2 regions of the uncultured Virgibacillus sp. genome follow, and region 1 is predicted to be linked to the other one. Evidence: riboswitches for the same ligand, from Rfam matches in the RefSeq annotation. Region 1 holds a riboswitch; the other holds the start of a gene.

The links. A riboswitch is a leader RNA that binds a small molecule or an ion and turns the genes downstream of it on or off. The one in region 1 is predicted to bind preQ1.
Region 2: it holds a riboswitch for preQ1, as region 1 does, so the genes downstream of both, queF (preQ(1) synthase) here and queC (7-cyano-7-deazaguanine synthase QueC) in region 1, are expected to answer to the same signal.

What each region holds. Positions count from the first base shown of each region.
Region 1 is NZ_CANMAB010000014.1:30,384-44,116, forward strand. It holds gene hpaI (2,4-dihydroxyhept-2-ene-1,7-dioic acid aldolase) at 1-393, shown strand, start outside; gene Q1A47_RS05175 (fumarylacetoacetate hydrolase family protein) at 551-1,339, shown strand; gene Q1A47_RS05180 (fumarylacetoacetate hydrolase family protein) at 1,336-2,097, shown strand; gene Q1A47_RS05185 (5-carboxymethyl-2-hydroxymuconate Delta-isomerase) at 2,120-2,500, shown strand; gene Q1A47_RS05190 (GntR family transcriptional regulator) at 2,670-3,347, shown strand; gene Q1A47_RS05195 (TRAP transporter substrate-binding protein) at 3,832-4,866, shown strand; gene Q1A47_RS05200 (TRAP transporter small permease) at 4,882-5,370, shown strand; gene Q1A47_RS05205 (TRAP transporter large permease) at 5,360-6,664, shown strand; PreQ1 riboswitch class I at 6,929-6,975, shown strand; gene queC (7-cyano-7-deazaguanine synthase QueC) at 7,062-7,727, shown strand; gene queD (6-carboxytetrahydropterin synthase QueD) at 7,724-8,173, shown strand; gene queE (7-carboxy-7-deazaguanine synthase QueE) at 8,154-8,876, shown strand; gene Q1A47_RS05225 (hypothetical protein) at 9,152-9,346, shown strand; gene rodA (rod shape-determining protein RodA) at 9,355-10,527, shown strand; gene ftsW (putative lipid II flippase FtsW) at 10,528-11,643, shown strand; gene Q1A47_RS05240 (hydroxymethylglutaryl-CoA synthase) at 11,776-12,954, shown strand; gene Q1A47_RS05245 (peptide ABC transporter substrate-binding protein) at 13,641-13,733, shown strand, end outside.
Region 2 is NZ_CANMAB010000009.1:55,115-66,477, reverse strand. It holds gene Q1A47_RS03820 (APC family permease) at 1-727, opposite strand, end outside; gene Q1A47_RS03815 (queuosine precursor transporter) at 1,045-1,653, opposite strand; gene queF (preQ(1) synthase) at 1,777-2,274, opposite strand; PreQ1 riboswitch class I at 2,608-2,654, opposite strand; gene yidC (membrane protein insertase YidC) at 2,725-3,492, opposite strand; gene Q1A47_RS03800 (hypothetical protein) at 3,447-3,812, opposite strand; gene Q1A47_RS03795 (TRAP transporter permease) at 4,220-6,370, opposite strand; gene Q1A47_RS03790 (DUF1850 domain-containing protein) at 6,374-6,856, opposite strand; gene Q1A47_RS03785 (TAXI family TRAP transporter solute-binding subunit) at 6,874-7,866, opposite strand; gene Q1A47_RS03780 (response regulator) at 7,978-8,619, opposite strand; gene Q1A47_RS03775 (sensor histidine kinase) at 8,630-10,411, opposite strand; gene Q1A47_RS03770 (DctP family TRAP transporter solute-binding subunit) at 10,714-11,363, shown strand, end outside.

The DNA of each region.
Region 1 (13,733 bases):
GATTTTGAACATGTGAACAGAGTAATGCTTCGTTGTGGTAGAGACTTCCTATTATATTCAGGTATTGAATTACTTTGTTATCCGATGTTGACTATTGGTGGTGCAGGATCAATCAGTGCAACAGCTAATGTAGAACCAGCAAAGGTAGCGGAGATGCATGATGCATGGACAATGGGGGATGTGAAGCGTGCACAAGACTTGCATTTTGAATTAATGAAATTAAATGATGTCCTATTTAAAGATACAAACCCTGCACCAGTAAAGACAGCTTTAGGGATGATGGGGAAAATCGAACCCGTATTACGACTGCCGATGGATTTACCTTCAAAATCGCTTCAAAACGAAATTCGTGAAACCTTGGTTGAATACGGGAAACTTTTACAGCCCACTTAAGGAGAACAACATAAGAGCAAAAGTAAGCTAGTCAATGGGCAATGAGGCTTATGGGTATATTTTTTCATAGTACTTCGAGCTTAAGCAATAATCTTTTGTAACAGGATTGGGTATTGCTTAAGCTTGGTATATAGCTCAGAAAAAAGGATGATGAATCATGAAAACCGTTCGCTTAAAGATGTCAGGTATACAGCATTATAGGGAAGCCAAGGTCGATGTTGAAAATGGGAAAATCGAAATTGCTGGAACATCGTATAAGCAAGAGGAGGTTTCGTATGATATCCCTGTGTCTGGAACAGTTTACGGTACGTTATTAAACTATCAGGGCGAATACAAACAACTAGAAAAGGCTATGTATGAAACACCATATCTAGCCCCTCCCAAAGCACCGATTTTATATATTAAACCTGTCAATACATTTGCTTCTGCAGGATCGATGATTGTCCTACCTGAGGACATTTCAGAACTAGAGATGGGTGCAGCCTTAGGTGTTGTAATAGGTAAATCAGCAACCAAGGTTAATGAAGTCGAAGCATTATCGTACGTAGAAGGATATACGATTGTAAATGATGTTACTATTCCACATGATAGTGTTTATCGACCAGCTATTAAAGAAAAGGCTCGCGATGGTTTTTGTCCAATTGGACCCTGGGTTGTAACACGTGACTCTGTAGATAGCCCTAATGATTTACAGATTCGAGTAAGGATTAATGGTGTGTTGAAACAAGAAAATAATACGAAAAATCTTATTCGTTCCGTTGAGAAACTAATTGCTGATGTGACCGCGTTTATGACATTAGCAAAAGGTGATGTGCTATTAGTTGGCATACCAGAAGACCCACCTGTTGCCAGAATAAATGATGTTGTACAGATTGAAATTAACAAGATAGGTATATTAGAAAATACGATAACTACCGAAGAAGCACTAGTAGGAGGGAGAGCATGAAGCATGCACGAATTGCTTATCAGGGACTTGTCCATGAAGCAGTTGTTGCAGAGGATGGTATCCAACTAAATGATGGAAGAATGGTAAGCGAAGATCAGGCAGTGTGGCTGCCTCCAGTTAAGCCAAATACAATTTTTACATTAGGTTTGAATTATGCCGATCATGCGAAGGAATTATCGTTTTCTCCAACTCAAAAAGACCCACTTGTATTCTTTAAAGGTCCAAATACACTAATTGGTCACAAAGCCAGCACCATGCGTCCAAGTGATGTTGCATTTATGCATTATGAATGTGAATTAGCGGTCGTCATTGGCAAGGAAGCGAAACAGATAAGAAAAGAAGTTGCATATGATTATGTTAAAGGATACACAATTGCAAATGATTACGCGTTACGTGATTACTTAGAGAATTATTACCGGCCAAACTTAAGAGTGAAAAATCGTGACGGTTGTACACCAATAGGACCATGGTATGTAGATAAAGCCGATGTGAAGGATCCTATGAATTTAGCATTGCGTACATACGTCAATGGAGAAAAAACACAAGAAGGATCAACTGCTGATATGCTTTTAGGAATTCCAGAGTTAATTGAATACTTAAGTGGATTTATGACCCTGTTCCCAGGAGACATTATTTTAACCGGCACCCCAAAGGGCTCCATAGATACAGCAGTAGGAGATGAAGTAGTAACCGAGATAGAAGAAATCGGTCGTCTTGTCAATACAATAGTTGGGGAGGAAGCCTTTCTATCTAATTAATATGGCGAAAGGAGAAGAGCTTGTGCCACATGTAATCATTGAATACACAGATAATTTAAAAGCGGCGAGTATCCCAAAATTATTGAAAACAATAAATACCACACTACTTAACCATCAAGATATCATTCCGATTGGTGGACTTCGTTCCAGAGCTATTGAATTGAGTGATTATCTTGTCGCTGATGGTACTCAAGATGACGCTTTTGTACATGCTACGTTAAAAATAGGAAAAGGACGAACGGAAGAAGAAAAAAAGCGATTAGGTGATGATTTGTTTCGTGCCATCGAACAGCATTTTTCTACGATCTATAAAGATCGTTATCTTGCATTATCTATGGAAATCTATGAATTTATCTCTCCTACGTATAAATTAAATAATATTCATCAGCGCTATAAAAAATAGTATTGGAGAAAGTTCAAAATAGTTACTAGCACAAAGCGATCAAATATTTATGCCAAATAGCTGGGAAAGGCCTGCCACCAATTGATGTTATCCTAAAGGGTAACCTGTTGAAGAGGAGGTATGTAACCATTTTGACATCATATATAATATAGTATATGATTAATCCACTATGGAAAATAAAACAATTACTAAAAAACAAAAAGCTTATGATTATATGAAATCAAGAATTATTGAAGGGTACTATGCACCTGGTCAACGCATTGTCATTAATCAATTAGTAAAAGAACTATCTACAAGTGCAATTCCAATACGAGAAGCTGTACGGCAATTAGAAGCAGAGGGATTAATTGATTATCAGAACAATATTGGACCGGTAGTTACGCCAATTGATAAAAACGAGTATTTAGATACGATTTCCGTATTAGCAGTTATGGAAGGATATGCGACTGCATTGAGTAACCAACAGGGCTTCTCAGAAGAGAAAATAACGGAGTTATCAACGAAAAATCAACAAATGAAAGAGGCTATTGAAGCATTTGATTTTCAGGCTTTCGGAAGATTAAATCGGCAGTTTCATGATTTAATCTATACCCATTGTGAAAATAGATTTTTGGTTGAGGAAATTCGCAAATCTTGGAGAAAGTTAGACTCAATACGGAGAACAGGTTCTGCATTTCATCCTAAACGTGCTTTTGCTTCTATTCAAGAGCATCAACAACTCATAGATTTACTTCGTAGAAAAGCTGATTTTGAAACGGTTGAAAAGGTAGCTCGTATGCATAAATTAAATACAAAGGAAGCATTTAAACATCAACGTAACCAAATCCATGGAGATGCCTTTATATAATATGCAAGGTGTTATTGGATCGATTTTTTTGCTGGTAATTATACACGATGGCAATGCTTATGGGAACAGATAAGGTGGAGTATGTACTTGTTCACAAGATGAAAACCGTGCTTGTAAAAAAGGCTCATATTCCTGTTATGTAAGTAGGGAGCTGACGAATACAGACAGCTCCTTTTACATAGTCTAGGAAATTAAAAAATTAGCCCATGTCGATAAATATGGGCGTGTCAAGCCGGGTCCAGGTTCAGCGCTCAGAAACGAGGTGACTTCATGAATTGCTCTACAATAAGTCATCATCGGTTCGTAAGCACACCGTGATTCCTTATCTCCGTTGCCTCGCCAGTCGTTACGTTTCTAATCGAAAGAGAAAAAATTCTGATAATTCACAATTGACATTATATATGATCTTATATATAATTTTGTATACCAAATGGAAGCGTTATCAAAAGGATGATGGCTGAATTTATTCCTTGGAGGGAAAATGATGTTTGATAAGCTTGGATATTTTATTGGGATTATTGTATTGCTTTTACTAACAGCTTGTTCTGAAGGAATAGCTTCCACTGGATCACAACATAATTTAATTATTTCTCATTTTTTACCCGGGAGTCATCCGGTTCAGACTCAGGTGTTACAAGGTATAGGTAATGAAATAGAAAAAAAGACAGATGGAGACATAACCTATGAATTATATCCCTCCAATGCATTGGGAGTGGCAGGATCACAATATGATATGGCTGTTACGGGAGAAGCAGATATTGCATTAAGCGTTCATGGATATTCTCCTGGGAGGTTTCCATTGATGTCTGTTATGGAACTACCTTTTTTGGCGGAAACAGCTGTCCATGGTTCGGAAATAATAGCAAATCTCTATGAAGAATTTCCAAGTATTCAGGAGGAGCATGCTGATACGATACCATTATTTTTATTTACCGCAGAACCTGCTCAGTTAATTACGAAAAATCACCGTATTGAATCACCTGAAGATGTAAAAGGTTTACGTGTTCGATCTCCATCTCCGTTAGCTAATGATATTTTGGAAGCATTAGGAGCTGTACCTGTATCTATGCCAATGGGAGATGTTTATGAGTCACTAGAGCGAGGTGTTATCGATGGAGCGATGGTTCCTTTGGAAGCGCTTTATAATTATCGTCTACATGAAATAGCGGCTTATATCACAATTGGCAACTTCTCTGCAACTCCTTTCTTTTCGGTAATGAATAAGGAAGCATATTATCGTTTTACAGATTCGGAAAAACAGGTCATAAATGAAGCTACAGGAATAGAAGCGTCTATAGAAAGTGGAAGTGTTTTTGATGTAGACGGTCAGACAGGAAGGAAATTAGCAAAAGAAAATGGAGCAGAGGTAATTGATTTAACAGAGGAGCAATTAATTCCATGGAGAAAGGCATTGGACCCAATTGTTCAAGCATGGATAAATGACATGGAAAATAGGGGCTATCCCGGTCAACATATTTATGATCGAGCATTTCAATTAAAAGCGGAGCTAAAGAAGTAGAAAGAAGGTGATTAGATGGACAGCATAATGAAGCAATTAAGTAGAGTCATTCATTATATTGCTCAAGTCATTCTATTATTGATGGCGATCTTGATTACATTAGATGTACTCAGTAGATGGATTCTTAAAGCTCCTATCACGGGTACGGTCGACTTTACGGAGCTAGGTCTATCACTTGTCATCTTCTTAAGCCTAGCTTACACACATGTCAGAGAGGGACATATTACAATTGACTTTGTAATTGAGCGATTCTCAACTCGTATACAGTGGATATTTGAATCTGTCATTAATTTGTTAATCACGGGTTTAATGCTACTTGTAGCATGGAGTACCTGTGAATATGCAATTCGTCTCTTTTACGCTCATACGGTAACAGGTGATTTACGTATTCCACTTTTTCCGATCGCCATGTTAGCAGTTATAGGGACAATGTTATTCGCGCTAACCGCATTTCTGCATGCTATTCATTATTTGCAAAAGGTGGTTCATTCAAATGAGTCCTGAAATAATCGGTTTTATTAGTATTATTGCATTGATTGTCTTGTTATTACTAAAGGTTCCCGTAGGTATTTCTCTTTTATTTGTAGGCTTGACAGGTACAACATTAATAAGAGGTTGGGATGTGGCATTTGCTCAGCTCGGTAGGACTCCATTTGACACGGCGAGTTCCTATTCGTTAAGTGTTATTCCATTATTTATTTTGATGGGCATGATTCTTTCATACACGGGATTGGGAAAGGATTTATACAAAGCTGTAGACAGTTGGGTTGGTCATCTTCGGGGAGGATTAGCAATGGCCACCATTGGTACTGCAGCCATTTTTTCTTCCATTTCTGGTTCACTTAATGCGACAACTGCAACCGTTTCTAAAATTTCACTTCCTGAAATGGAAAAATTTAAATATCAACCGAGTCTATCGACAGCTTGTGTAGCAGCAGGTGGTACACTTGGAATATTAATTCCGCCAAGTGTGATCTTAATTTTATATGGAATTCAAACAAGGGAAGCAATTGGGGCATTATTAATAGCAGGTATTATTCCTGGTGTCATTCAGGTCATTATCTTTATGATTATTATTGCAATTCTTGTTCGGCGTAATTCAACATTAGCACCTGCGAGATCTGAACAAGCAACAATTCGTGAGAAATTACTTACATTAAAAAATGTTTGGCCATTTTTAGGCTTATTCTTAATTAGTATTGGTGGAATCTACTTAGGTGTTTTTACACCAACCGAAGCTGCGGGTGTAGGAGCAATGGGTGCAATTATTTTCGCTTTTTTATCTAGAAGACTTGACTGGAATAAACTAAAGCAATCATTTAATGAATCGTTACGGTTAACTGCCTATATCTTTTTAATACTTATCGGAGCTACATTATTTAGTCAGTTTCTCACAATTAGCAGACTACCTGTGAAGCTTACTTCCTTTGTGAGTGGGTTAGAACTTAACGCATATGTAATTCTGATCTTAATATTAATTGTATTATTTATATTAGGATGTTTTATCGAAGGCTTATCCTTAATCGTTTTAACGCTTCCAATTATTTATCCGATTATTATGGAACTTGGATTTGATGGTGTCTGGTTTGGAATTATTATGGTGATGGCAATCAATATAGGATCATTAACACCCCCGTTAGGAATTAGTATCTTTGTTATTAAAGGAGTCGCGACTAATATTCCAGTACAGACAATTTTCCGAGGAGCTGTGCAAATGATCATTGGGATGATCATTTGCATCGTATTGTTAATCGTATTTCCGCAAATAGTAACGATATTACCTAGCTTAATGAAATAAAATATATTAAAGATCTTCTAAAATGCAAAAGTATTGCTATACATATATCCCTTCGTTGAAAATAACCGATCATTGCTTACGGAAAATTAAAAGCTCTAAATTCTTCAGAAGTGGGCATTGCTTTATAGCCGAACTTCTGTGACTTATACAAATAGTAATGAACCTATTCAAGCTACATTTATAGTGAAAGAAAGAAGTATCTTTCATAATTAGTTTATGAATGGTAAACTAGAGCTGCAACTTAATTAAGAAATCTGTAAAAATACAGGAGAGGTTCGCAATTCCATCCCTCTATAAAAAACTAAGGAGACCAAAACAACACCCTTCTTAGTGTTGTTTTTTTGATGGGAAATGCTAGTTAACGAACACTCTTCTTTGTCGAGGAGGAGAAGCGTCGATGAACGACCAAAAAGCGATAGTTGTATTCAGTGGAGGCCAGGACAGTACTACTTGTTTGTTTTGGGCGCTGAGAAAGTTTGAACATGTAGAAGCAGTAACATTTCAATATGGTCAGCGCCATATCGAAGAATTACAAGTTGCGAGAAATATTTGTGAACACTTGGAAGTTACACATCATCTGTTGGATATGAGTTTGTTAAATCAGTTAGCACCAAATGCGTTAACTCGAAAAGATATCGAGATAACAGAAAATGAGGGAGAGCTACCATCTACCTTTGTCCCTGGAAGAAACCTTATGTTTTTATCGTTCGCAGCAATTTTAGCTAAGCAAATAGATGCCAAACATTTAGTAACTGGTGTCTGTGAAACGGATTTTAGTGGTTACCCAGATTGTCGGGATATTTTTATTAAATCACTGAATGTAACAATAAATTTAGCAATGGATGAACAATTTGTTTTGCATACACCGCTTATGTGGTTGGATAAAGCAGGGGTGTGGGAGTTAAGTGACCAGCTAGCGGCTTTTTCATTTGTGAAAAATAATACGTTGACCTGCTATAACGGAATCAAAGGCAGTGGATGTGGGGAATGTCCGGCATGTAAATTAAGAAAAAATGGGTTAGAAAAATATGAAACTAATCGGAAGAGGGAGCAAGCAAAATGATACAACAAATCTATCCTGTTCCACATCATAACTATTCCTATGAAATTAACAAAGACTTTCATTTTGCAGCAGCACATTATATTCCACATCAAGACACTGGGAGATGTCAGTCCATGCACGGACATACATATTTTACAAATATTACGATTGTTGGTGAAACGCTTAACCACACAGGATTTTTAGTTGATTTTAAAGAAATAAAGGATTTGATTCATAAACGCTTTGATCATGGTGTTATGAATGAAGATATTGCTTTTTCAAATGTGTGTCCTAATACCTTTCCAACAACAGAAATTGTTGCTCGGACGATTTATGAATTAGTACAGGAATATTTAGATGGTTTTTCGCATTCTCCGCGTTGTATCCAAGTGTATTTACGGGAAACGCCTTCTAGTTATTGTGTTTATCGTCCAAAGGAGAATATAGATGAAAATACCAGTAATTGAAATATTTGGACCGACCATTCAAGGGGAAGGAATGGTTATTGGAAGAAAGACCATGTTTATACGAACTGCTGGTTGCGATTATTCCTGTTCATGGTGTGATTCAACATTTACATGGGACGGATCAGAGAAACATCTCATTAAAATGATGGAAGCAGAGGAAATAATGCAAACCTTATATCAAAAGGGTGGAGATCAATTCGGCCATGTAACGATTTCAGGTGGCAACCCAGCGTTACTTAGCCAATTGAGTCGCTTGATTGATTTACTCCATCACGAACAAATAAAAGTTGCTATTGAGACACAGGGAAGTAGATGGCAATCGTGGTTTACTAAAATTGATGATCTAACGTTATCACCAAAGCCTCCTAGCTCAGGGATGAAAACCAATTATCAAACGTTAGATTTTATAATTGATTCGTTACAACATCGACAAAAAGGAGAATATAGCTTAAAAATTGTGATATTTGATGAGGGTGACTTAACATACGCTGAACAGATTCATAAAAGGTATCCTCAGGCTAAATTATTTCTTCAAGTAGGAAATGATGAAATTGGTATGGAAAGTTCAGATAAATTGATGGAGCACTTACTTCAGAAATACGAAGCGCTTATTGAACGTGTAATGACAAACAACATCTTAAAAGATGTGCGGGTGCTCCCTCAATTACATACCTTTCTCTGGGGGAATAAACGCGGTGTATAAGAACACGATGGAGATGAGATATATCTTATCCTAAAGTCTTCACTTTTAAAGAAAAATGATAGGGAAAAATTATAAATATGTAAAATATTTTTACAACCAAAAAGCCGAACTAGATTCAAATGAGAGCGGGTAAAACGTTTCGAATCTAGTTCGGCTTTCTCTTTGGCTAAATTCTTATCTCAAATTCTATATTGATGACTTATTGTCATTTTTTGTTGACATTATGTCATCATGAAGATAAGCTAAATGAAGATACGCTTGGGAGGAATAAATTCATGGCAGCGGACAATTGCAATTTTCGGCATGGTCATTATTTTCATGATCAATTTCTATCAGTTAGCCCATTTAGTAAAGTGTCAACAATGGATAAGGTTACTATGTTAACTATTTTGAATGGGAAGCGACAGGGAGCATCAATCATTTACTGGTGTTTAGGAGAATACATAAACTCTATTATCTATGAAAGGTAACTAAATTCATGAAGGACACTACGTTTAGCCGTATACGTTTTTTAATTATTATCTTAATCTGTTTATTTTTATTTAGTCTGGTGGCTGTGTATAGTGGGTCTGGTCAGTATGCAGTGGCAGATGAGTTTTACTTTGTAAAACGACAATTGTTTTGGTATATAGTTGGATTTCTTATGTTGATCATGGTTGCTTGGTTTGACTATGAATTACTAGAAAAATGGGCTTTTCCAATGTACCTTATTGGGGTTTTGATGTTAGTCTATGTCCAATTGTTCGGTACAGTAAAAAATGGTTCTCAGCGATGGATAGATTTGGGGATCTTTCAGTTACAACCCTCTGAGTTTATGAAACTATTTTTAATTCTTTATATTGCTGTTCTTTTAAAGAAGGCTGGTAGTAAACGTCTATCATTCATTGCTAGTATTCCAGTTGTATTAAAGGTTTCCATCGCAACGGTAATACCATTATTTTTCGTATTAATGCAACCAGATTTAGGTTCGGGCTTAATGATCGTAGCCTCTACATTGACGTTTTTATTTGTCTCCCATATTTCTACAGCTATGCTTTTATTGTTAACCGTTAGCTTAATTGCTTTAATTATTCTACTAATAACCTTATACTATTTGAATTTTGAGTTGTTTTCTCGTTTTTTTCAAGATCATCAATTATCTAGAATTTATGGTTGGTTGAATCCGAATGAATTTGCATCCGATTATGGTTATCAATTAAAGCAGGCTATCCTAGGTATTGGTTCTGGGCAATTAACAGGAAACGGGTTTAACCAGGGTGTGCAAGTCCAAAATGGGCAAATTCCAGAAGCGCACACTGATTTTATCTTTACGGTTATCGGTGAGGAATTTGGATTTATAGGTGCAAGTATATTGCTATTATTGTATTTTCTACTAATTTACCAAATTATGAGGACTTCATTTCATTCAGGTAGCTTGTTTGGTGTTTATCTTTGTATTGGTATTAGTGGGTTAATGGCATTTCAAATTTTCCAAAATATTGCTATGACAGTTGGTTTGATGCCAATAACGGGTATTGCACTTCCTTTTCTCAGCTATGGTGGTAGTGCTTTATTAACTAATTTAATTGCATTAGGAATAATAGCTAGTATCCGAATCAGATCTAATCGTCGCTATGTATTTGGAAAAAATGTATTGACACAAGGTGATTAAATGAAAGAAAAAATACAGCAAATGGATTATCTCTTATTAATAACTGTTCTTTTGTTATCGGCATTTGGTTTAGTAATGGTATATAGTGCTAGTTATCCGATTGGGTATGAAGTTTATCATAATAGTACTCATTTTTTTGTTAGACAGTTTCTTTGGGTGTTAATTGGTTTCTTATTCTTGATAGTCACCGTACTTATACCACTGCATCGGATAAATAGAATGGTTCCATTGCTAGTTATATCATCTATATTTTTTTTAGTTCTTGTATTAATTCCTAGTATTGGAATAGAAAGGAATTATGCACAAAGATGGATTTCAATAGGTAGATTTGTCTTTCAACCAACAGAAGCTATCAAAGTTTCAATGGTTATATATTTTGCCTATATATATGCGAGAAAACAATCGTATATTCACAAGTTTGGCAAAGGTGTTCTTCCACCTCTTCTGCTATTAGCAACTGTATTTATGCTTATCTTATTACAGCCAGATCTTGGAACAGCCTCTCTAATTCTATTTTCCTGTGGAATTATTGTATTCTGTTCTAGAGTTAGATTTATACATTTAGTCGCGCTAGGTACTATTGCGATCTTAGGTGTAAGTTATTTTGCATACACATCACCGTATCGGTTGCAACGCTTAACATCTTTTCAACAGCCATTTGAAACCGCTGCTACTGATGGGTATCAACTCATAAACTCCTATATCGCAATAGCAGCAGGAGGAATAACTGGTAATGGACTAGGGAATAGTGTTCAAAAATTAGGTTATCTACCTGAAGCTCACACGGATTTTATTATGGCAATTATAGTGGAAGAGCTCGGCATAGTAGGTTTAATTATAGTGCTAGCGGCTTATTTAATGATTTTCTATAGAGGCATTCATATAGCTTTTCAACAGAGACATATGTTTCCCAAATTATTAGCTCTGGGCTTGACATTTCAAATAATTATTCAAGCTATATTAAATCTTGGAGCAGTTTCTGGAATGTTACCAGTTACAGGGATTACGCTTCCTTTTATTAGTTATGGGGGTTCTTCTTTGCTGTTTATGCTAATTTCTGTTGGAATATTAATTAATATATCTACATTAAAATACGAAACCGTTAATACACGATGATTGTTTTTGTAGTTAGATTATATTATCATTTATGGTGTTGGTAATAATAAAGGAAACGATTGTGAAGAGAATCACTAATGTAACGAATACGATGGTTATAAAAATGACATTAGTTAGTAAAGGAGTAGAACATTGAAGATAGGTATAGACAAAATTGGGTTTTACACACCACATTTATATGTAGATATGAATAAATTAGCTGTGGCTAGAGACGTGGAGCCAGAAAAATTTACGATTGGAATTGGTCAGGAAAAGATGGCTGTTGCTCCAATTACACAAGATTCAGTGACAATGGCTGCTAATGCAGCTTGGAATATACTAGATGATAAAGATAAGGAAAACATCGATTTTATTATATTCGGTACAGAATCTGGAATTGATAATTCAAAAGCAGCAGGTGTGTATATTCACGAATTACTCGGATTAAACCAACATGCACGAACAATTGAGGTAAAGCAAGCCTGTTACGGAGCTACTGCTGGAATACAGTTAGCAAAAGGTCATATCGCCTTAAATCCAGATAGTAAGGTGTTAGTGTTGGCATCTGATATTGCTAGATATGGATTGAATACTGGTGGTGAGGCTACCCAGGGTGCAGGTGCAGTTGCAATAGTGGTTAGTGCTGATCCGGCGATTCTTGCGTTAGAGGACAAAAGCGCATATTTAACATCTGAAGTAATGGACTTTTGGCGCCCAGTATATTCGGATACAGCTATGGTAGATGGAAAGCTTTCTAATGAAAAATATATTTCTTTCTTCGAAGAAGTATGGGAAGATTATAAGAAAAAATCATTATTGACGTTAGCTGACTTTGCAGCCATTTGCTTCCATTTACCATATACAAAGATGGGTTTAAAAGCATTACGTACGATATATGAGGAAGGAACAACAGAAGATAAAGAACGTCTTTTAGAAAACCTGGAATACAGTAAGCTGTATAATAAGCATGTTGGTAATATTTATACCGGTTCTTTGTATTTAAGTTTCCTTTCACTGCTTGAGCAGAATAAAGGCTTAGAAGCAGGTTCGAGAATCGGATTGTTTAGTTATGGATCAGGAGCTGTTGGTGAATTCTTTACAGGGATAATACAGCCGAATTTTCGTGAACATTTACTAATAGATCAACATGATCATCTACTATCATCAAGAAAAGAACTATCTGTTGAAGCATACGAAGAAGTTTTTAACAATACGTTACCGACAGATGGTTCTAGTTTAGAATTAGACATCACTGCCGACCCTGCCAATATCACTTTAGCTGGTATAAACAAGCATATTCGTCATTACGTAAACAAAACGAATCACAAGTGAATATAATGATAAATCGGATTACTATAAGAAATCAGAAGCTTGTAGAGAAACTTTTTTGTTTCTTTGCAAGCTTTTTTATAGTCTAGGAAATGATGAAATTGTCCCATCTGGATAAATAGGGGCGTGCTGAGTCGCGCCCAGCTCCAGCACCCAGAAACGAGGTGACTTCACGAATCGTCCTACGAAAAGTCATGATCGCCCCGCAAGCACACCGTGATTCCTTCATCTCCGTTGACTGACTCCAGTCGCAACGTTTCTTTTGGGCGCTTGCACTTTTGTTCTGTATGTCTCTGTTTGTTCGACTCCCACTTCGCTTTTACACAAGTGACAATAGAGAAACCTGTTCAGTTATTTTGGTAGCAATTCTATTTTTCTTTCCCAATTAAAAAATTGGTCGAGAACGAAGTAAGTGGTCATTTTCATATGCTACGAGCTCTTCTAATTCCACATCATGTTACGTCTTTTTTTCGTTACTCTTGGTGAAAATTCTCAAACATTATTATAAGTTGTTTAGAAATTCTACCAGCTGAATTAATGTAATTTTGTGTTTTGATAGTTTATTATTAATTATCATAAATAAATTAATTTTCTAAAAAATACTTTACAACTTTCTTAAGTTAAAGGTATAATTCTTAGTAAGTTTTACTAGCTTCTGCATCACTAGAAAAATAAAAGGGGGCTTTATTATGAGGCTAAGAAGCTGGATATTATTCCTCGTATTTGGTCTATTAATCAGCGTAATTGTTGCCTGCTCCGGTGAGAGTGAGGACGCATCGACA
Region 2 (11,363 bases), on a different contig from region 1:
CTACTGACACAATTAATAACTGACCAATCTTCTTTTGTGGTAAATTAATCTCTTCCGCCGCTTGCGGAATGACATCAAATCCAACAAACATAAATGGTGTCATAATGATAACTGTTAATAAACCTGCTACACCAGTTTCAACTAACGGCTTCATATTTGCTATATTCCCGCCAAATGTGCTACCTGTTATTAACATAAGACCTGCTATTAAAATTACTAATGTTAATATAAAGGAAATAACTGTTGTTAGCTTAATACCTCGATAATTAATCCAAGCAATCAATAACGAACCAAGAATTCCTATACCTGCCCAGGTTACTGTTACATCCCAGCCAGCTATCGTATATAAGTACCCCTGGCTGTAACCAGGTATGACATACTCGAAAACTGTAGGAAATGCAACAGCTTCAAATGCGACAACAGACACATAACCAAGAATAATGGCCCATGTAGCAATAAACGATGCTACTCTGCCCATTGCCTTATACGTATATACATGCTCTCCTCCAACCAATGGCAGCGCTGAGGACAATTCGGCATAAGTTAATCCAACTAAGACAACAAGTAGCCCTCCAATAGCAAAGGCTAGCATCGCTCCCATGGAGCCAGCTTCTGTAATCCATAATCCAGACGTAACGACCCATCCCCAGCCAATCATTGCTCCAAAAGCAAGTGCAAGCACATCTTTATTACCAAGAATCTTTAATAGCTTATCCGATTCATCCATCCATTTCCCCTCCTCAATTTGTAATTACATCACCATTATATTAACTAATTATTCAGAATTATTACCTTATACGAATCTCTTTTTTATAAAGTTGCCTACTTAATGATGCATACGCAACCCTTCCTTTCATATATTCATGAAAATTAAAAACCGGCCATAAAGATAGGAACCTGAAGTAGGAGATCCTATCAATATAACTGGTTTTAATCTAATGTTTTGCTTTCATTCTTCAGCAAAGTCAATGGAATTGGCAGTTTATAAATCTTTGATTATCTTTACAATAAATAAAATCCTATAAACAATTAAAAGTTACTTTATTATTTTGCCTCAAGCTTCCTCGCCCATTTAACCAACAAATAAGCAAACGGCGTATCTATTATTGCAATGATTAGTTTAAATATATATTGGGTGACTATCATACCTAATAGAACTCGTAGCGGCACGATTCCCCAGAATGCGATGGTTATAAACAGACTTGTGTCAATAAGTTGACTTGTCATCGTTGAGACATTATTTCGTATCCATAGCTTCTTCTCACCATGGCTTGCACGAAGACGATGAAAAATACTTACATCAAGGTGTTGACTTGCTATATAAGAGAGCAAGCTAGCTGCAATAACACGAAAGCTACCACCTAGTATTTGTTCGAATTCTGATTGTAGACCAAATGCTGGTGCAGCAGGTAAATGAACAACAATAAATATGAAAAACACCGCAAGCAACTGGGTTATAAATCCTGCCTGAACCGTTTTTCTAGCTGTATTCTTTCCATATACTTCTCCAATCACATCTGTAAGCAAATAGGTCACGACATATACAATCGCAGCCCCAGGCAAAATAAATTCTCCTATTTGAAACAGTTTAACAGCTAATATATTTGATAGTAATAAAAGCCCAACAAATAACGCATTAAGATAGATAAACATAAAACTCCTCTTCCTTGTCCATTAATATGCCAGCACGTCCTAATCTTCACTACGTTGTAAATCTGTAGTCTGTGCTGCAAACGAGATTATAAAGGAAGAGACCTAAACCTAACCCTCTACTTTTTAACGATTATCTATATTTTCTGGGTATAGATCATGATTCATTAGTCTTTGATCTGCCATCTTCTCAAATTTAGTACCCGCTTTACCATAATTACAGTAGGGATCTATGGAGATCCCTCCACGCGGTGTAAACTTTCCCCAGACCTCAATATAACGGGGTGCCATTAAATCAATCAAGTCATTCATAATAATATTTATACTATCTTCATGGAAGTCACCATGATTACGAAAACTGAACAAATAAAGCTTTAGTGACTTACTCTCAACCATTTTTTTATCTGGTATATAGCTAATATACACCGTCCCAAAGTCAGGCTGATTTGTTTTAGGACAAAGCGTGGTAAACTCAGGGCAATTAAATTTAACAAAATAATCACGACCCGGGTGCTTGTTATCAAAAACCTCCAGTACGTCCGGTGTGTAGTCAAAAGCATACATCGTTCCTTGACTTCCTAGCTGTGTTACACCAGTTAACTCATCATTACTTCTACTAGCCATCGCGAAGCCTCCTTTTAAATATTCTTTCGCTAAAACAAGTGCGTACCTACTTAATACTCCATTTAGAAACAAAGCATTTAATATAATTCACCAAAACGAACAAGTGCAAGCGCCGATTTGAAACCTAGCGACCGGAGCGAGTCAACGGATATAAAGGAATCACGGTGTGCTTTGCGAGCCGATGGTGACTTGTCGTAGGGCAATTCGTGAAGTAGCCTCGTTTCTGGGTGCTGGAGCTCAACACGCCCATATTTATCCACATCGGCTAATTTTGTAATTCTCTAGACAAACAAAAAGCCATGGCCTAAGGCACATGACTTTTTATTACATCATTTGTCCTTAGTTTTTTATAGAGGGTTAAAGCTAAGAACCTCTCCCGCACGGAATGTTTTCTACTATCCATTCCACTCGAGTAATTATAAATAGGATACATTCGGATGTCAACGCTATTTAATGTTGGATTTTCGGATAGTACAATCTTTTTGCTAACAATGTTTGAAGAACTAAAAACAGTCCACTAACCGTCCAATATAATGGTAATGCAGCAGGTGCATTAAAGGAAATAAACCCTATCATAACAGGCGATAAGAGCGACATAACCGCCATCTGCTTCCTCTGTTTTTCGTCCATCCCTGTTAACGATACTCTCGATTGAATAAAGTAAATAGCCGCTGCGACAAATGGTAGAATCAAATCAACCTGTCCTAAATCGAACCAGAGAAATGAATGTGCGGCAATTTCTGGCGAATTCCTAATCGCATAGTAAACCGCTATGATAATCGGAAATTGAATAAGCATCGGCAAACACCCCAATGAGCTTAAAGGGTTAAATTGATGCTTCTGGTAGAGTTGCATCATTTCCTTTTGCATCTCTGCTTTCGACTCTGCATCTTTTTTGTCCTTATACTTATCCGTAATAGCATCCATGTCAGGCTTCATTTCGCTCATCTTTTCTTTCGTCTTTGCAGCACTTTTCGTTTGTTTTAAAGATAATGGCATTAAAAGCAAACGAATAAGCAACGTTAGAACGATGATTGATAATCCATAGTCGCCACCAAACAGTATGGCAATATATTTGATAAGCTGCGAAAAGGGATTTTCAAAACTAAAAAAACCTGCAGCGCTAGTATCACCTTGGCAACCCGTTAAAAAGATTACAAGAATAATACTAATTACACTATATTTCTTAAGGAATGTGAATATAAATTGACGATCCATTGTTGTCCTCCTCGTTTTGATAATTCATTTGCTTGGAACGAGAAGGATTCGTTGTCTGTATCATCATCAGGCGATGCTATTCGATTTGTCTTTTTAATTAACCATTCAATAACCTCTCTACATTCGCCAAATAATTCTTGCATTGGCAATAACCGTACACGTAGATTATGATATTCCCTTGTCAAAATATTATTATTTTCTATAATATTTCGCGCATCTATTGTTAAGAATTGATAGGTAGATACAATCGTAAGTAATATACTAATATATAGATAGAATGGCGACACATCATTAACTACTTCATTTAATAATTCTATCATCACTTATATTCACCTCCTTTATCAGTCTAATATCTATTATATCATAGGATTACAAAAGCTTAAATGAAGCTTACCGAAATGGTGAGCATGAGTAAATATAAAATGAAACTTCAATAAGTGGTGGTATTACTGCCAGTTGTTTGTGGGATAACAAAAGCATAAGCACCCGACTAGATACGTAGCGACTGGAGCGAGTCAACTAAGATAAAGAAATTACGATGTGCCGATGATGACTTATCGTAATACGATTCGTGAGTCGCCTCGTTTCTGGATGCTGGAGCTGGACGCGTCTCAACACACCCCTATTTATCCACGGCTAATTTTATAATTTCCTAGACTATTAAAAAAGATGTTGATATCGATGCTTTTGCATGGATAATTAACATCTTTTTTATCATTTATTTTTATTAACCGACCTGATTTTCTCTCTCTCTTTCTATTATTTTTCGCCAGTTGGAGGATAGAACTAAAATAAGAGCTAATATGCCTGCCATATCTGTCCAAATACCAGGATAGATGAGCAGCAATGCTCCTAAGGTTGCCATCACTCGGATATACCAGGGAAGTGCATCCTTCAAAAAGCCTTCAGCTGCTACGGATAAAAGAAAAACCCCTGTTAGTGAAGTCACCGTAATAAGTAGTAGATTCCCAATCGTAGCATCGATCATCAACATTTCACGAGAAAAGACGAACATAAATGGTACAATAAATCCAGCAATTGCTAGTTTCATTGCTTGCATGCCTGTACGCATCGGATCACCACCGCTAATACCTGAACTTGCAAAGGCAGCTAACGCAACTGGCGGAGTGATATTAGCAAAAATTCCAAAATAAAACACAAACATATGTGCAACAAAAATAGCTGTTTCATCTGTTCCAGCTAATTCTCTAAAATATGGTAATTGTAGTAATATTGGGGCTGCCATTGTACTTGTAATAATATAGGTTGGAATGCTTGGTAATCCCATCCCTAAAATAATCGACGCGACCATCGTTAACGCTATTGTGATTAAAAGCTGAACAAGGGGACTCTGAATCATTTCACCGACACTTACGATGGAGCTTGCAATCTCAAGCGCTACACCGGTTAAAGAAGCTATACCTACAATAATGCCAACCGCACCACAAGCAACTGCCACAGGAATGGTTGTACGAACACCTTTTTCCAATGCCCCAAAAAAATCCCGAACATCTATTTCCTCTGCTTTCACCTTTGCCTTTTTACGTATAAGATTAATGACTAAAGGTATCAGGACAATTAGCCCAAGCTCTAACCAGTTATCACGTAACATCGGCATACTTATCCCTGATAGGAGTGCTCTTATCTGAGATTCAAATATAAGAAATAAAGAAACTGCCATTCCGATAAGTAACATTCTTCCAGTACCTGTAATAATAATCGTTGATACAATCGACCAAAACGCTGCGTAGAATGGCGTCTTCCCTGTAAATAGCAAATACAATAGGATAGCCATTGGAATCAGGAGATGACCACGTTGGATTAATACCTCCTTCACAGTTGGCAACTCATTCTTATTTAATCCACGTAAACCAAGCTTAGAAGCCCTAATATGGACCTGGAGTAAAATACCAATATAAAATAATAATGCAGGAATAATTCCAGCTAAGATCACTGTTGTATATGGTATACCTAGATTCTCAGCCATGATAAAGGCTGCTGCTCCCATTATTGGAGGTAATATTTGCCCACCAACACTAGCAGAAGACTCGACAGCCCCTGCAAAATTCTTCTGATATCCTACTTTTTTCATTAACGGAATCGTAAAAGCACCCGTTGTCACTACATTTGCGATAGCGGAACCATTAATTGAACCTAAAAAGCCGCTTGCCAGAACAGCCACCTTAGCTGGTCCACCCTTCGTATGACCAGCTACCGCCATTGCCAGATCATTAAACATCTGCCCCATTCCCGATTTACTTAAAAATGCACCAAACATAATAAATAATATAATATAACTAGCAGATACTCCGATTGCTGTCCCTAGGATTCCCTCTGTGATGTAGATTAAATGAGATAGAATTCCTTTCGAAACACTTAATATAATGGGACCTGTTAGCTCAGGATATATGGATAACTTTACGTAAAACCCATAAGCAAGAAATCCAAATGCGAGTAACGTTAGTCCCCACCCCGTCACCCTTCTTGTAATCTCAAATAATATAATAAGGACAGCAATACCGACATAAACATCTATATCGTTAATTTGACCACCAGATTCAATAATTCGGTTAGCAGATGCAAGCATATAAATACCAAGTAGGAGGGATATCCCCGCAAACAGATAATCATAGACGGGGATACCGTTGTGCTTTCTTTTTTTCATTATAGGATATAATAAAAAACCTAACACCATTAATGTGTATAAATGAAGACTACGTTGTTTGATATCTACAAGTGAACCAGCATATGACGTATAAAGATGAAACAAACCTAATCCAGCTGCTAACACGGTAATTAGGATGCCTATAACTAATGGGTATTGTGTACGTACATTGCTTTCCCGTTCAAACCCCTCCAAATTTGCTTTTTCATTCATATATCATCCCACCATTTCTTTTACTGTTGTCCATAGAATGAAGAAGAGAGGCGCTTGTTTAGCCTCTATTATATAAGCCATATTACTTGCTTCCAAAGGGTATCTTTTCTTTTGATAGATCAACTGGTAATCATTCATTAGCGAAGACCTTAGCACTAGCTCGGCACCAATCACTCTATCTATCTGCATATATACCCAACCATCTTGAACTTCGGTTGAATGCTCTGACCATGTAGGAACTCCAGCACCAAATGTTTTAAATTTGGTGGAATCTAATGAAATAATTTGATCATCAACTATGAAGTTTTCCACCCAGGCTTCCTTTTCAACAGAATGAATCCACTGTAAAGAAAAAACATCATCATTTTGAAGAAAAGCATAGGTGATGGTTGTTCCTTGTGATACAAGTATTGCATTTACTGGTACGAGCAACACACCTAGCCCAACCATTATAATCGTTATCACTATCCATTTAAGTCGCGACATCCTTTTATTGAAGCATCTTATTTTAAAATCCCCTGTTCTTCATAAAACTTTTTAGCACCTGAATGGATTGGGACTACCAAACCTTCGGCCAAGTCATCCCGATCGAGTTGTTTTAATGCACTTATAGATACCTCTTCGCTTCCTAAATAATCGTAATATCGTTTCGTCAAATCATATACGAGATCTTCGCTAAGCTCTGGAGAAACAGTAATTATGTTTTGAATACCAACCGTATTTACCTTTCGATCTAGGTTATACATCGCCTCATCTCTAGCTGGAATCGTAAATTCTTTATAGAATGGATACGCCTCCATTAGTTTTTTTGCAATTTCACCGTTAATTTCTACAAATACTACTTCGTTTTGCTGCATTAAATCAGTTATATTACTATTCGGTACTCCAGAGGTGAAGAATGCTGCATCTAAATTTCCGTTTTTCATTTCCTGTACACTATCCGCATAACCAGTATGCGTTACTTTGGAAAGATCATCGTATGATAATCCAAGTACCTCTAATACCTTTTTAGCGCTTTGCTCGACTCCTGAACCAACTTTACCAACACCAACACGTTTTCCTTCCAAATCTTCGATTGCTTCGATTCCACTGTCCGCTGTTGCGACAACTTGAACAACATTTTGATACATACCAGCCATTGCTTGCACATCCACTTGATTACCTTCAAACTGTCCCTTTCCTTGAAGCGCATCGTAACCTACATCACTCATAATAATACTCATCTGATTTAACCCATCCTGCATATTCTGAATATTCGCTACGGAAGCACCAGTAGACTCGACAGTGACATTATTAATATAATCACTTTCTTCAAAAATAGGCTTTAATGCTCCGCCAATGGGGTAGTACGTTCCCGAAGTACCGCCAGTCCCAAAAACAATTGGTTGACCATCACCACTAACTTCCTCCGAATGTTCGGCTGCTTCTTCCTCTCCACAAGCTGATAAAGCGATAATAATTGAAAACATACATATCAACACAAGGTATTTTTTCAAAACAAGTACCCTCCTTTAAAATCCTTTTCTATATGATAACGCTTTCATTTTATTTTAAGAATAATATGAACATATTGTACATTTTGTTCATATTGGTCTTTTAGATAGCCATTAAATAAGCTTGTATCGATTAACTGGTCTACCAACCACACCATACTGGAGGATAATCTCTACGCGATCCATCTTCTCTAAGTAATCCAAATATCTCCTTGCGGTAACCCGTGCAATACCTATACTTTCAGCTGCTTTATCTGCTGAAGCAGGCTCATTCTGGGAGCCTAAAAATTCAATTACTTGATTCAATGTTTGTTTATTTAAGCCTTTAGGCAGCAAATGTCCTTGTCTACTATTCTGTTCATTCTGCATCATTAAGACATCAATCGTTTGCTGATCTACCTTTTCACTTGCATTAAATTGGCGACGATAACGATTATACTTAGTCAGTGCCAGAACAAGACGATCAAATTTGAATGGTTTAATAATATAATCGAGAGCTCCGTGATGTAGCATATTACGAACCATATTCATTTCATTAGCTGCGGAAATGATAATCACCTCCAAATCCAACTCTAACTCCCTTAACGCTTTAAGTGCTGCGATACCATCTTGTTCAGGCATATAGATATCCAGCAGAACGAGATCGGGATTGTTGTATTGACATAATTCCAAGCCTTGCTTCCCGTTTTCGGCTATTGCAATAACGTGAAAGCCCTCTACCCTTTCTACCATTCTTTTATTGACTTCTTGTACCATAGGGTCGTCCTCAATCAGCAATACTTTCACTTCTGAATCTCTTATCACGGAACCCTTCCTTTCTCAACATCATTGGAATCGTTATAATAATTTGTGTCCCCTGATGTAATACTGAATCAACTGATATAGTCCCTTCTGCCTTGGATATCATTTGCTGTATTAAATATAGGCCAATTCCTGATCCGGATTTCCCTTTGGTCGTATAGCCCTTTTCAAAAATTCGATCCGTATCAACGATACCAATTCCATTATCAATGATTTTTATCATACAATCCGTTTCATTTTGATAAATTGTGATATTAATCCTTTTTTGCTTTATCTCTGATATAGCACATGCGTCAATTGCGTTTTCAATTAAATTCCCTAGTATGAGCACCATATCATGATTGTTAAACACAGTTGGAAATGCTTTTATTGACGTTTGACCATCCACTCTAACATCAATTCCTAGCTCTTCACCTCTACGTATCTTGCTAATAAGCAAACCTGCAATACTATAACTTTTAATTCGTTGCATCATGAACCTTGTTAAGGACGCCTGCTTCTGTGTCGTTTGGAAAACATATTCCAACGCTCGCTCATTTTCTTCTAACTGAATTAATCCTGCAATTGTATGAAGCTTATTCATATGTTCATGATTTTGAACACGTAATGCATCGACAAAAGCTTTTACACCTGTTAACTCCTCTGCCATCTTTGTAACTTCTGTCCGATCTTGAAAAACCACCACACAGCCTATCCGTTCGTTTTCTATTTCTATTGGAATCCGATTTAACATAATTAGCTTCTCATGAACTCTCAATGTTTCATTATAAGCTGCCGTCTGCCCTCTTAATTGCTGTACCATTACTTTGTCTTTCAAGACCGTACTCATGAGAGCATCATTAACATCCATTTCAATATGTAAAATCTCTTTTGCCTTTTCATTAAAAACAACTAACCGCTCATCACGATCTACAGCAATAACGCCTTCATGCATTGCTTGAAAAACTGTTGTTCTCTCTTTTAGCACCCTCGCTATCTCATATGGCTCCATCCAAAACGTCTGTTCTTTAACATGTCTTGCCAATAAATAAGAACCAATGATTCCAAAGGCTATTGTCAGTAAAGCAATGATCATTATTTCTACTCGTATAGATAAAAGTATGTTCCAAAATGATGGGAGCATATTTCCGACAAGCACTACTCCTATTTGTTCAAAACTATCATTAACAATTGGAACAAAAGAACGGATAGCAGTTCCTTGTTCCCCCTTCGCTTTTGAAACATAACTATGCTCAGCAAAAGCAGCCCCTTCATCCTTCCCTGACGATACCGTTCCGAGCTGTTTTTCGATTGGATGGGAGAATCTGATACGGTTCATATTTAAAACAACAATGTAATCAACTTGATTAATCGTACGTATTCGCTCAACAATTGGATTGATTGTTTTCCAGCCTCGTGCTTTTACAATTGAATCCTTTATTTCTGGTAAGTTCGCCACGATCCTCCCTGTCATAAGTCCACGCTCACCAAGCCCTTCTTCTTTTCCTTGAAAAAGATTGCCGATAAGCATAATGCCACCAATTAAGAGCGTAAATAGAACAATCCCAAAAGATAGAATCATAATCTTTAGTCTAATTGGCATTTTACGAAGACTTACCATTCCCCACTTCTCCTTAAGTTTAATGATTGATAGAATATTATGATAAAATAAAGTGAAACTTCCATCCGTGGGGGGGTTTTGTTTATCCCCACGGATGGTTAGGTGAACCAATCGGACATTTACTGGCAGTTGTTCCACACTTCCCATTTTGGTTTCTCTTTATTGCTTGAAGTGGGTATCTTACTGCCAGTTATATGCGGGATAAAGTAAAACTTCCGTCCGTTTTTACTAAAACAAATACGTACAAAGGCTTCATTCGCCACTTCCTGTGGCAACGCCTTTGTGACCTACTTCCATGGAGGCCCGAACCAATCGGACATTTACCGGCAGTCGATCCATCGCCCATATTGGTTTCTCTTTATTACTTGAAGCGGGAGCTTACTGCGGTTATATGCGGGATGAATGACCACACACTGAACTTTCTCTATTTAGTTCATGGAGGTAATTATTTGCGAAACTTTTTTATAATTCTAACATTTATTATAACAGGACTTGTTTCCGCTGTCGTAATTGGAATTGACTTCGAGACAATTCGTGGAACAGATGATTATGATGATGAACAAGAGGGATTACGTGAACAAATCATCATTCGGTTTAGTCATGTTGTTGCGACTGACACACCAAAGGGACAAACAGCCCGGAAGTTTGCTCAACTTGTAGAAGCAAAAACAAATGGAAGAATCAAAGTCCACATTTATGCAAATGGGTCTCTATATAATGACACCAATGAGTGGGAAGCCATCCAAAATGGGAATGTTGAAATGATTGCCCCGGCAACAGCTAAGGTAAGTGAGCTATTTCCCAAATGGGGTATCCTTGATCTCCCCTATGCATTCCCTACACACGAGGCAGTAACGGAAGCATATGAGGGTAAAATAGGGAAAACATTGCTTGCAAACCTTCATAATACAAACGTGAAGGGCTTGACTTTTTGGTATAACGGTTATAAACAGCTTACGAATCAAGTACACGTTATCAAACTACCAGATGATGTAAACCGACTCCATTTCCGTATTATGCCTAGTCCTGTTATTAAGGAACAATTTAATCAAGTACATGCTAGCACAAGTAGCTTACCATTTAATAAAACTTATCAAAA